3 regions of the Streptomyces sp. NPDC093598 genome follow, and region 2 is predicted to be linked to each of the others. Evidence: riboswitches for the same ligand, from Rfam matches in the RefSeq annotation. Region 2 holds a riboswitch; each other region holds the start of a gene.
What was found. A riboswitch is a leader RNA that binds a small molecule or an ion and turns the genes downstream of it on or off. The one in region 2 is predicted to bind cyclic di-AMP.
Positions count from the first base shown of each region.

Region 1: another riboswitch for cyclic di-AMP. It lies ahead of ACIRDU_RS20445 (transglycosylase family protein); the one in region 2 lies ahead of ACIRDU_RS27690 (M23 family metallopeptidase).
Region 3: another riboswitch for cyclic di-AMP. It lies ahead of ACIRDU_RS11805 (M23 family metallopeptidase); the one in region 2 lies ahead of ACIRDU_RS27690 (M23 family metallopeptidase).

Region 1 is NZ_JBIWIV010000006.1:94,506-97,768, reverse strand. It holds gene ACIRDU_RS20455 (cytochrome P450) at 1-505, shown strand, start outside; gene ACIRDU_RS20450 (transglycosylase family protein) at 630-1,607, shown strand; cyclic di-AMP (ydaO/yuaA leader) riboswitch at 1,836-2,002, shown strand; gene ACIRDU_RS20445 (transglycosylase family protein) at 2,007-2,711, shown strand; gene eno (phosphopyruvate hydratase) at 2,992-3,263, shown strand, end outside.
Region 2 is NZ_JBIWIV010000011.1:127,753-131,015, reverse strand. It holds gene ACIRDU_RS27700 (M16 family metallopeptidase) at 1-75, shown strand, start outside; gene ACIRDU_RS27695 (M16 family metallopeptidase) at 72-1,460, shown strand; cyclic di-AMP (ydaO/yuaA leader) riboswitch at 1,651-1,815, shown strand; gene ACIRDU_RS27690 (M23 family metallopeptidase) at 1,828-2,616, shown strand; gene ACIRDU_RS27685 (GntR family transcriptional regulator) at 2,803-3,263, shown strand, end outside.
Region 3 is NZ_JBIWIV010000003.1:20,982-24,244, reverse strand. It holds gene ACIRDU_RS11815 (dihydrofolate reductase family protein) at 1-587, shown strand, start outside; tRNA gene ACIRDU_RS11810 (tRNA-Met) at 656-729, shown strand; cyclic di-AMP (ydaO/yuaA leader) riboswitch at 1,017-1,173, shown strand; gene ACIRDU_RS11805 (M23 family metallopeptidase) at 1,185-2,219, shown strand; gene ACIRDU_RS11800 (aldo/keto reductase) at 2,361-3,263, shown strand, end outside.

The sequences.
Region 1 (3,263 bases), on a different contig from region 2:
CGGCACCTACGCGCTGCTCACCCACCCCGAGGAGCGTGCACGGCTCCAGGCGTCCCTCGCGGCGGGGGAGACCGGCCTCCTGGAGACCGGCGTCGAGGAACTCCTCCGCTACGACGGCCCCGTCGAACTCGCCACCTGGCGCTTCGCCACGCAGCCGCTCACCATCGGCGGGCAGGAGATCGAGGCCGGCGACCCCGTCCTCGTCGTCCTGGCCGCCGCGGACCGGGACCCGGAGCGGTTCGCCGATCCGGACGTGCTGGACCTCGCCCGCCGCGACAACCAGCACCTCGGGTACGGCCACGGCATCCACTACTGCCTCGGCGCGCCGCTCGCCCGCCTGGAGGGCCAGACCGCGCTCGCCACCCTCCTCACCCGCCTCCCGGACCTCCGGCTCGCGGCGGATCCGGCCGAGCTGCGCTGGCGCGGCGGCCTCATCATGCGCGGGCTGCGCACCCTGCCGGTGGAGTTCGCACCGGTTGAAAGTGACGAAACATCAGAGTTGTGATCTTCACGTGATCTACGCGGCATGAACTTGTGACAAGTGATCGTCTGCCGATACGTTCACCCCTCAACGCGGCCCGGGATTCTTCGGCCGCGCCGATCACTGCTGTCTCGCGAAAGGTCTCCGTATGCTCTCCGGGAACGGTCGGCACCGTCGCCCCCGCCAGGCTCCGGCTCTCCTCGTGGCGGCCGGAGTGACCGGCTCCGCCATCGCGATCCCACTCCTCGGGGCCTCCGGTGCCAGTGCGGCCGACGGCACGACCTGGGACCGGGTCGCGGACTGCGAGACAGGCGGCGCCTGGAGCCAGAACAGCGGCAACGGCTACTACGGCGGCCTGCAGTTGTCCCAGGAGGACTGGGAGAACCACGGCGGTCTCGACTACGCCGCGAGCGCCGATCTGGCCAGTCGCTCCCAGCAGATATCCGTGGCCGAGAGAATCCTCGCCGACCAGGGGGTCGGCGCGTGGCGTACCTGCGGACTGCTCTCCGGCCTCCAGCAGGACAAGGGGTCGGACTCGTCCGACTCGTCCGAATCATCCGGCGAGGTGGACTCGCCCGGTCTGCTCGACTCCGTCGAGCCGTCCCCTTCATCGACTCCTTCCTCGAGCGCTTCGTCGTCACCTGACGTGCAGTCGGACTCGAAGGATGAAACCGCCAAGTCCGACAAGTCGTCCGATTCCTCTTCTCTGGAGCGAGGGCAGAAGCAGGAGCAGGGCCAGACCCCCGACAGCTCCCCCTCCGCCACCCCCGGAAGTGACGGGTCCGGCAACTCGCGCCAGGGCGAGGACTCTTCGGCCCTGACCGACACCGGCTCCGGCCGCCACCGCGGTCCCAGCGCCGAGGAGAGCTCCGCGCCCGCGCACGGCCGCGAGGGTGAATCCTCGGGCCGCCACGCCTCGCGCGGCGACGACGCCTCCCGTGCCGCGTCCGAGGGCTCCTACATCGTGGGTGTCGGCGACAGCCTCTGGTCCATCGCCGACTCCCTTGACCTCGACGGCGGATGGCACTCTCTCTACGACGGGAACGAGCAGACGGTCGGTACCGACCCGAACCTCATCCTCCCCGGTCAGACGCTCACGACAGGGGTCGAAGCGGACGAGAGGTAGTCGTCCGGGCAGTGCGGAAACGGCGGTCGAAGTCGCCCCGAAACCGGGTGAGTTCACGTCACGTTTCGCGCCGAATGTCCCGTATAAGACCGGTGAGAGATAGATCTCAGAAGCCCTGATCGTCTTTGAAATTCCGGGGATCGCGTGTCTACGGTCGTGACCGCTCGTCACCGCGAGCCCCGGCTGCCGCAACGCCGAATCCTGCCAGCGGCCGTACGGGAACAGTCGTCGCGTCAAGCGCCGTAGGCAGGAGCGGGGGACCCAAGGTAGGTGCCCGACCGGACAGTTGCGCCGGAAGGGCTTGGGGTGAAGCCGTGTCCCGGGAGGGACGCGGCCGGGCAACTCAACCGGCCCGAACCCGACAGCTCACCTCGCAGGCGTCGGTGAGGGGATCCATCCATGCTGTTTTCCGGCAAGGGCAAGCACCGCCGTCCGTCCAAGGCCACCCGCGCCATCGCCGTCGCCGGTGTCGCCGGCGCCGCCGTCGCCGCCCCGCTGATGGCGGCCGGCAACGCCTCCGCCGCCACCGCCTCCGAGTGGGACGCCGTCGCCCAGTGCGAGTCCGGCGGCAACTGGTCCATCAACACCGGCAACGGCTACTACGGCGGTCTGCAGTTCTCCGCCTCCACCTGGTCCGGCTACGGCGGCACCAAGTACGCCTCCACCGCCGACCAGGCCACCAAGGCCCAGCAGATCGAGATCGCCGAGAAGGTCCTGGCGAGCCAGGGCAAGGGTGCCTGGCCGGTGTGCGGCAAGGGCCTGTCGAGCGCCGGCTACACCGGCGGCGGCTCCTCGAGCGACTCCGGCAGCTCCTCGCAGCAGAGCCAGCAGAACCAGCAGAGCACCGAGACCCGCCAGACCCAGCAGCAGCCGGCCTCCCGCTCCGAGGAGCGTCCGGCGGCCAAGAAGACCGTCACCACCCCGACCGGCAAGAAGGTCAAGAAGGGTGACGGCGAGTACAAGGTCGTCAAGGGTGACACCCTCAGCTCGATCGCCGCGGAGGAGAAGGTCAAGGGCGGCTGGGAGAAGCTGTACCAGCTGAACAAGGACATCGTCGAGGACGCCAACCTCATCTACCCGGGCCAGCAGCTGCACCTGAAGTAAGCAGCGGCCCGCCCCACCCGGCCCGCCCGGGTCCACGGGCTCCCCGCTCCGGTGCGTCATCCCCCGTACGCACCGGAGCGGGGTTTTTTCTGCCGGACTTCGCGAACCGGCTTTGTTCCGTTCGGAAACAATTTACTCTCGGTTCTGTCCATGGGGTGGGCGACCCGGTGGCCGATCGCCCGGAGCCGGTTAGGCTCATGTCGCGAGCCACCACAGGCCCGCACCTCGCGCCGGGTCCACGCGGCCCGCGTCACCGTGTCACTTCAAGAAGGAGATGCTCGTGCCGTCCATCGACGTCGTCGTAGCCCGGGAAATCCTGGACTCCCGAGGCAACCCCACGGTCGAGGTCGAGGTCGGCCTCGACGACGGCAGCACGGGTCGTGCCGCCGTCCCGTCCGGCGCCTCCACGGGCGCCTTCGAGGCCATCGAGCTCCGCGACGGCGACTCGAACCGCTACCTCGGCAAGGGTGTGGAGAAGGCCGTCCTCGCGGTCATCGAGCAGATCGGCCCGGAGCTGGTCGGTTACGACGCCACCGAGCAGCGCCTGATCGA
Region 2 (3,263 bases):
GTCGCCGACGAGACCGACGACGCCGAGGACATCGCAGCCGCGGCCACCGACGAGAACGAGGAGGCGGCCAAGTGACCGAGCTCGCCACGATGGACTTCCACCCCCGGCCGCAGGCGGGTGACGCCCGGCCCTGGGCCTTCCCGGCCCCCGACCGCGGCACGCTCGACAACGGCCTGACGGTGCTGCGCTGCCACCGCCCCGGCCAGCAGGTCGTCGCCGTGGAGGTGCTGCTGGACGCCCCCCTGGACGCCGAGCCGGCCGGCCTCGACGGCGTGGCCACGATCATGGCCCGGGCCTTCTCCGAGGGCACCGACAAGCACTCCGCCGAGGAGTTCGCCGCCGAGCTGGAGCGCGCCGGCGCCACCCTCGACGCGCATGCCGACCACCCCGGCGTCCGGCTCAGCCTGGAGGTGCCGGCCTCCCGGCTCGCCAAGGGACTGGGCCTGATCGCCGACGCCCTGAGGGCGCCCGCGTTCGCCGACAGCGAGGTCGAGCGGCTGGTCCGCAACCGCCTCGACGAGATCCCGCACGAGCTGGCCAACCCCTCCCGTCGCGCCGCCAAGGAGCTCTCCAAGGAGCTGTTCCCGGCAAGCTCGCGCATGTCGCGGCCCCGGCAGGGCACCGAGGAGACGGTCGCCGCGATCGACTCCGCGGCCGTACGCGGCTTCTACGAGAAGCACGTCCGCCCCGCCACGGCCACCGCCGTGGTCGTCGGTGACCTCACCGGCATCGACCTCGACGCCCTGCTCGGGGACACGCTGGGCGCCTGGACGGGCTCCTCGGCCGAGCCGCGCCCGGTGCCGCCGGTGACCGCCGACGACACCGGCCGGGTCGTTATCGTGGACCGCCCGGGCGCGGTCCAGACGCAGCTGCTGATCGGCCGGATCGGCCCGGACCGGCACGACCGTGTGTGGCCCGCGCAGGTGCTCGGCACGTACTGCCTCGGCGGCACCCTCACCTCCCGCCTGGACCGCGTCCTGCGCGAGGAGAAGGGCTACACCTACGGCGTGCGGGCTTTCGGCCAGGTCCTCAGGTCCGCCCCGGACGGCACGGGTGCCGCGATGCTCGCCATCAGCGGTTCCGTCGACACGCCCAACACCGGCCCCGCGCTGGAGGACCTCTGGACGGTGCTGCGCACCCTCGCCGCCGAAGGCCTGACCGACGCCGAGCGGGACGTCGCCGTGCAGAACCTGGTCGGCGTGGCGCCGCTCAAGTACGAGACGGCGGCGGCCGTCGCGAGCACGCTGGCCGACCAGGTCGAGCAGCACCTGCCCGACGACTACCAGGCCGCCCTGTACCGGCAGCTCGCCGCCACCGGCACCGTGGAGGCCACCGCGGCGGCCGTGAGCGCCTTCCCGGTCGACCGTCTGGTGACCGTCCTCGTCGGTGACGCGGCGCAGATCAAGGCGCCGGTGGAGGCCCTCGGCATCGGCGAAGTCACCGTCGTCGCCGCCGAGTAGCGGCACGCGCGTAGGGGCCCTGGTTGTCTTCCAAGGCACCAGGGCCCCTTTATGCCCGAATTGGTACGGAGGTTGCCTGTCTGCCCTGTGGGATGCGCTACAAAAGCCGGGATCCGTTTGGGAATTGAAAGTGGTGCCGCTTAGCGTCATCCGGGCTGTTCGTCAGGCAGTGCGCCGCACCCGCGGCACCGGACAGTCATCGCCGAGTCCCCGTACGGCGCGAGCCAGGGGAGCCGGGGACCCACCGCAGTCCCTGGGGTGAATCGGACGCCCGCGCGAGCCGCGAGGGAGTCCGTAGGAGACCTTCCTGCTCCGAACCCGTCAGCTAACCCGGTAGGCGAGAGGGAAGGAAAGGACCAGCCACTACATGGCGTTCACTCGCGCCACCGGGAAGCACCGTCGTCCCAGCAGGATCCAGCGCGGCACCGCCCGCGCGGCGGGCGTCGCGGCCCTCGCCACCACCGGCGTGATCGGCACCGTGGCGGCCCCCGCGGCCTTCGCCGCCGAGCCCAGCCCCGAGCAGACCGGCCTCACCCCGGTCGTCACCATGGGCGACACCGTGGCCCAGCAGATCGACGCCCAGGCCATCGCGCAGCAGCAGGCCGCCGACGAGGCCGCCGCCAAGCGGAAGGCCGAGGAGGCCGCGCGCAAGCGGGCCGCCGAGTTGGCCGAGAGGGCCAAGGAAGCGGCCGAGAAGGCCCGCGAGGCCAAGGAGCGCGCCGCCCGCGAGGCCGAGCGCAAGCGCCTCAACGCCTACGTGGCCCCGATCTCCGGCTCGTACGTCTCCACCGGCTACAAGGCCAGCAGCGGCCTGTGGTCCTCCGGCAGCCACACCGGTGTCGACTTCCACGCGGCCACCGGCACCTCCGTCCACGCGGTCGGCGCGGGCACCGTCGTCGAGGCCGGCTGGGGCGGCTCGTACGGCAACCAGATCGTGATCAAGATGAACGACGGGACGTACACCCAGTACGGCCACCTGTCCTCCGTCGGCGTCTCGGTGGGCCAGCAGGTCACCCCCGGCCAGCAGATCGGCCTGTCCGGCGCGACCGGCAACGTCACGGGGCCGCACCTGCACTTCGAGGCCCGCACGAGCCCCGAGTACGGCTCGGACATCGACCCGGTCGCCTACCTCCGCTCGCACGGCGTGAACGTCTGACCGACACCTCTCGGCGTCTCCGAAGCCCCGGCTCACCGAGCCGGGGCTTTCGCGTTTACGGCGGCGCGCTGTCCAAAAAATATCCATGGATTCCCGCCTGCCGTCGGAAATTCCGGCTCATTGCAATAGAGTCACGGAACACGCGCCGCTCGCCGGCGTTTCACGGGGATTAAGCGGAGGTCGGTCATGCGTATTCCCGCGCACTCGGTGTGCACGGCCATCCGGGACGACATCGTCGCCGGTGTCCACGCGCGCGGCAGCCGGCTCACCGAGGAACTCCTCGCGCGCCGCTACGGCGTCTCGCGGGTCCCCGTCCGGGAGGCGCTGCGCACCCTGGAGGCCGAGGGCTTCGTGGTGACCCGGCGGCACGCGGGCGCGTGCGTGGCCGAACCCACCGAGCAGGAGGCCGCCGACCTGCTGGAGATGCGCATGCTGCTGGAGCCGCTGGGCGCCGCCCGCGCCGCCCAGCGCCGCACCGAAGCGCATCTGAAGGTCCTGCGCGGCCTGGTCCGGCTGGGCCAGGACCGGGCCCGCCGGGGCAACAGCGACGATCTGCGCTCCCTGGGCGGCTGGTTCCACGAGACGCTCGCCCAGGCCTCCGGCAGTCCCGCGCTGACCTCGATGCTCACCCAGCTCCGCCACAAGAT
Region 3 (3,263 bases), on a different contig from region 2:
GCGACCCCCGGGCACCCCGGCTCTTCGGCCCCGGCGGCTACCAGGGCGGCCGCCTCCGGCTGCTGGAGTCGCAGCGGATCGAGGACGTCGTCCTGATGCGCTACGAGCCGACCGCCCCGGGCACCGGCGCCCTGCCCACCGCCGCCGACCACCACTGGCTGGCCCGCGCCTGCGAACTGGCCGACCGCTGCCCGCCGTCGGACACGGCGTTCAGCGTGGGCGCGGTGGTGGTCGCCGCCGACGGCACGGAACTGGCCCGCGGCCACTCCCGCGAGGCCGGTGATCCGGTCGTGCACGCCGAGGAGGCGGCCCTGGCCAAGATCGACCCGGCCGATCCGAGGCTCGCCGGCGCGACGGTGTACAGCAGCCTGGAGCCCTGCGCCCGACGTGCCTCCCGCCCCGCGCCCTGCGCCCGGCTGATCCTCGACGCGGGCGTACGACGGGTCGTCACGGCCTGGCGCGAGCCGGACACCTTCGTGACGGACGCCGACGGCAGCGGCCTCCTCGCGGCCGCGGGCGTGGACGTCCTCGTCCTCCCGGAGCACGAGGAGCGGGCCAAGGCCCCGAACCGCCACCTGCTGAGGTGACCCGGAGCGGGCGAGCGGTGGGTGTGCGCGAGGTGTCCCGCGGATGGCGTACACTGGTGTCACAACGACGCGGGGTGGAGCAGCTCGGTAGCTCGCTGGGCTCATAACCCAGAGGTCGCAGGTTCAAATCCTGTCCCCGCTACTGAAGGCCGAGGGCCGGAATCCAAAAGGATTCCGGCCCTCGGTGCATTCCCCGGTATCCATTACCGTCGGTGAGCGAATCACCCCGTTCCGCAGCACAACTGACGCATCGTCAAAACTCGTCAGTCACTTGCGAAGCGGTCAACTCGCCCGATTTAAGCCGGTCATGGCAGGTAAGTCCGCGTGAAAAAGGTTAATGATCAAGTGGAATCGCTGGAATACCCCTCGCGCGTCTATTAACGTTCGATAACGCAGCGCGGTCGTCCCAGCCGTCACAGAAGGCGGCTCCGTGCGCACGCGCCGAATCCCGCAAGGGAACCGGGGAACCACCACTTGGGGTGAATCGGGCGGATACCGCCGTGGAAGCACGGCAGGTATACGCGCGTAGGAGACCTTCCTGCTCCGAACCCGTCAGCTAACCCGGTAGGCGAGAAGGAAGGAAAGGAGCACGCCCACGTGGCGTCCAACCGGCCTGCCCCCGCGGCCCCGTTCGCGCCGAAGCGCGACACCGACACCTTCGGCTACGGCGGTCAGCGCACCGACGAGGGCCCGTTCCAGGAGTGGAACCCCACCGAGGAGTCCATCCGTCCCGTCCGTGGCCGGCATCGCGTCACCAAGCAGCGCGGCGGAGGCCTCGCCCGCAGCTCCACCGTCCTGGGCGTCGGCGTCATAGCCGCCGTGGGCGCCGGCGGCATGGCCAGTGCCCAGACCGGCAAGCCTCCGGTGTCCATCTCCGTGCCGGACCTGCCCTCGGTGGGTTCCCTCATCTCGGACGACGACACCCCCGAAGGTTCCGCCACCCCGCTCAGCAGCCTCGGCTCCGCCACGGCGGACACCGAACAGGCCACCTCCGACGCCGGCGCCGGCGAGGCGCTGCGCGCCCGGATCATGGCGCAGGTCGAGCACCAGCAGGACCAGATCGAGACCAAGGCCGCCCAGGACGCCGCGGCCGCCGCCGAGAAGGCAGCCGCGGAAGCCGTCGCCAAGGCGGAGAAGGAAGCCAAGGCCAAGGCCGCCGAAGCCAAGAAGAAGGCGGAGGCGGAGGCCAGGAAGAAGGCCGAGGCCGAGCGGCTCGCCGCTCTCGCCAAGCAGTTCACGCTGCCGACCTCCTCGTACACCATCACCTCCAGCTTCGGCCAGGCCGGCGCCTACTGGTCCTCCGGTTACCACACCGGACTGGACTTCGCCGCCCCCACGGGCACGCCGATCAAGGCCGTGCACAGCGGCACCATCACCGAGGCGGGCTGGAACGGCTCGTACGGCTACAAGACGGTCCTCACCCTCGATGACGGCACCGAGATCTGGTACGCGCACCAGTCCTCCATCGGCGTCAGCGTCGGCCAGAAGGTCAGCACGGGCGACGTCATCGGCCGTGTGGGCGCCACCGGCAACGTCACCGGGGCGCACCTCCACCTGGAGGTCCACTCCGGCGGCTCCGCGAGCGGCATCGACCCGATGGCGTGGCTGCGGGGCAAGGGGCTGAACCCGTAAGCGGAAGACACCCGTTGCAGCACCGGCGGCCCTGACGACGACCCCCCGACGTCAGGGCCGCCGGTTTTCCGGTGCGGTGTTTGCGGGATCTTTGCGTCCGTTGCGGAATGAGGCGTTCAGGTACGCGCGTTGACGCGGAGCATGACTTCTCTGCGCAAGCTAGGCTCCTCCGACCTCGAGGTCTTCCCGCTCGCCCTCGGCGGCAACGTCTTCGGCTGGACCGCCGACGAGGACCAGTCGTTCGCCGTCCTCGACGCCTACACCGCCGCCGGCGGCAACTTCGTCGACACCGCCGACGTCTACTCGGCGTGGGCCGACGGCAACCGGGGTGGGGAGTCCGAGACCATCCTCGGCACGTGGCTCGAGGCGCGCGGCAACCGCTCCGACGTCGTCATCGCCACGAAGGTCAGCCAGCACCCCGACTTCCGGGGTCTGTCCGCCGCCAACATCAAGGCCGCCGCCGACGCCTCCCTGCGGCGCCTCGGCACCGACTACATCGACCTGTACTACACGCACTTCGACCAGCCCGACGTACCCGTCGAGGAGATCATCGGCGCGCTCGACACCCTCGTGAAGGCCGGCAAGGTGCGGCACATCGCCGCCTCCAACATCTCCGCCGAGCGGCTGCGGGCGTCCCTGGAGTTCTCCGACCGCGAGGGACTCGCCCGGTACGTCGCCCTCCAGCCCCAGTACAACCTGGTCTCCCGCGACACCTACGAGGGCGAGCTCCAGGATCTGGCCGAGCGGAGCGGCCTCGCGGCCGTTCCGTACTACGCGCTCGCGTCCGGCTTTCTCACGGGCAAGTACCGACCCGGTACGACCGTCGAAAGCGCGCGGGCGGGCGGTGCCGCCAAGCACCTGGAGACCGAGCGGGGACGGCGGGTGCTCGCCGCCCTCGACGAGATCGCCGGGGGGCACGGCGTGCCCGTGGCCACGGTGGCTCTGGCCTGGCTCGCCGCCCGGCCGACCGTGGCGGCGCCGATCGCCTCCGCGCGGACGGTGGAGCAGCTGCCGGCGCTGGTCGGCGTCGCGGAGCTGACGCTC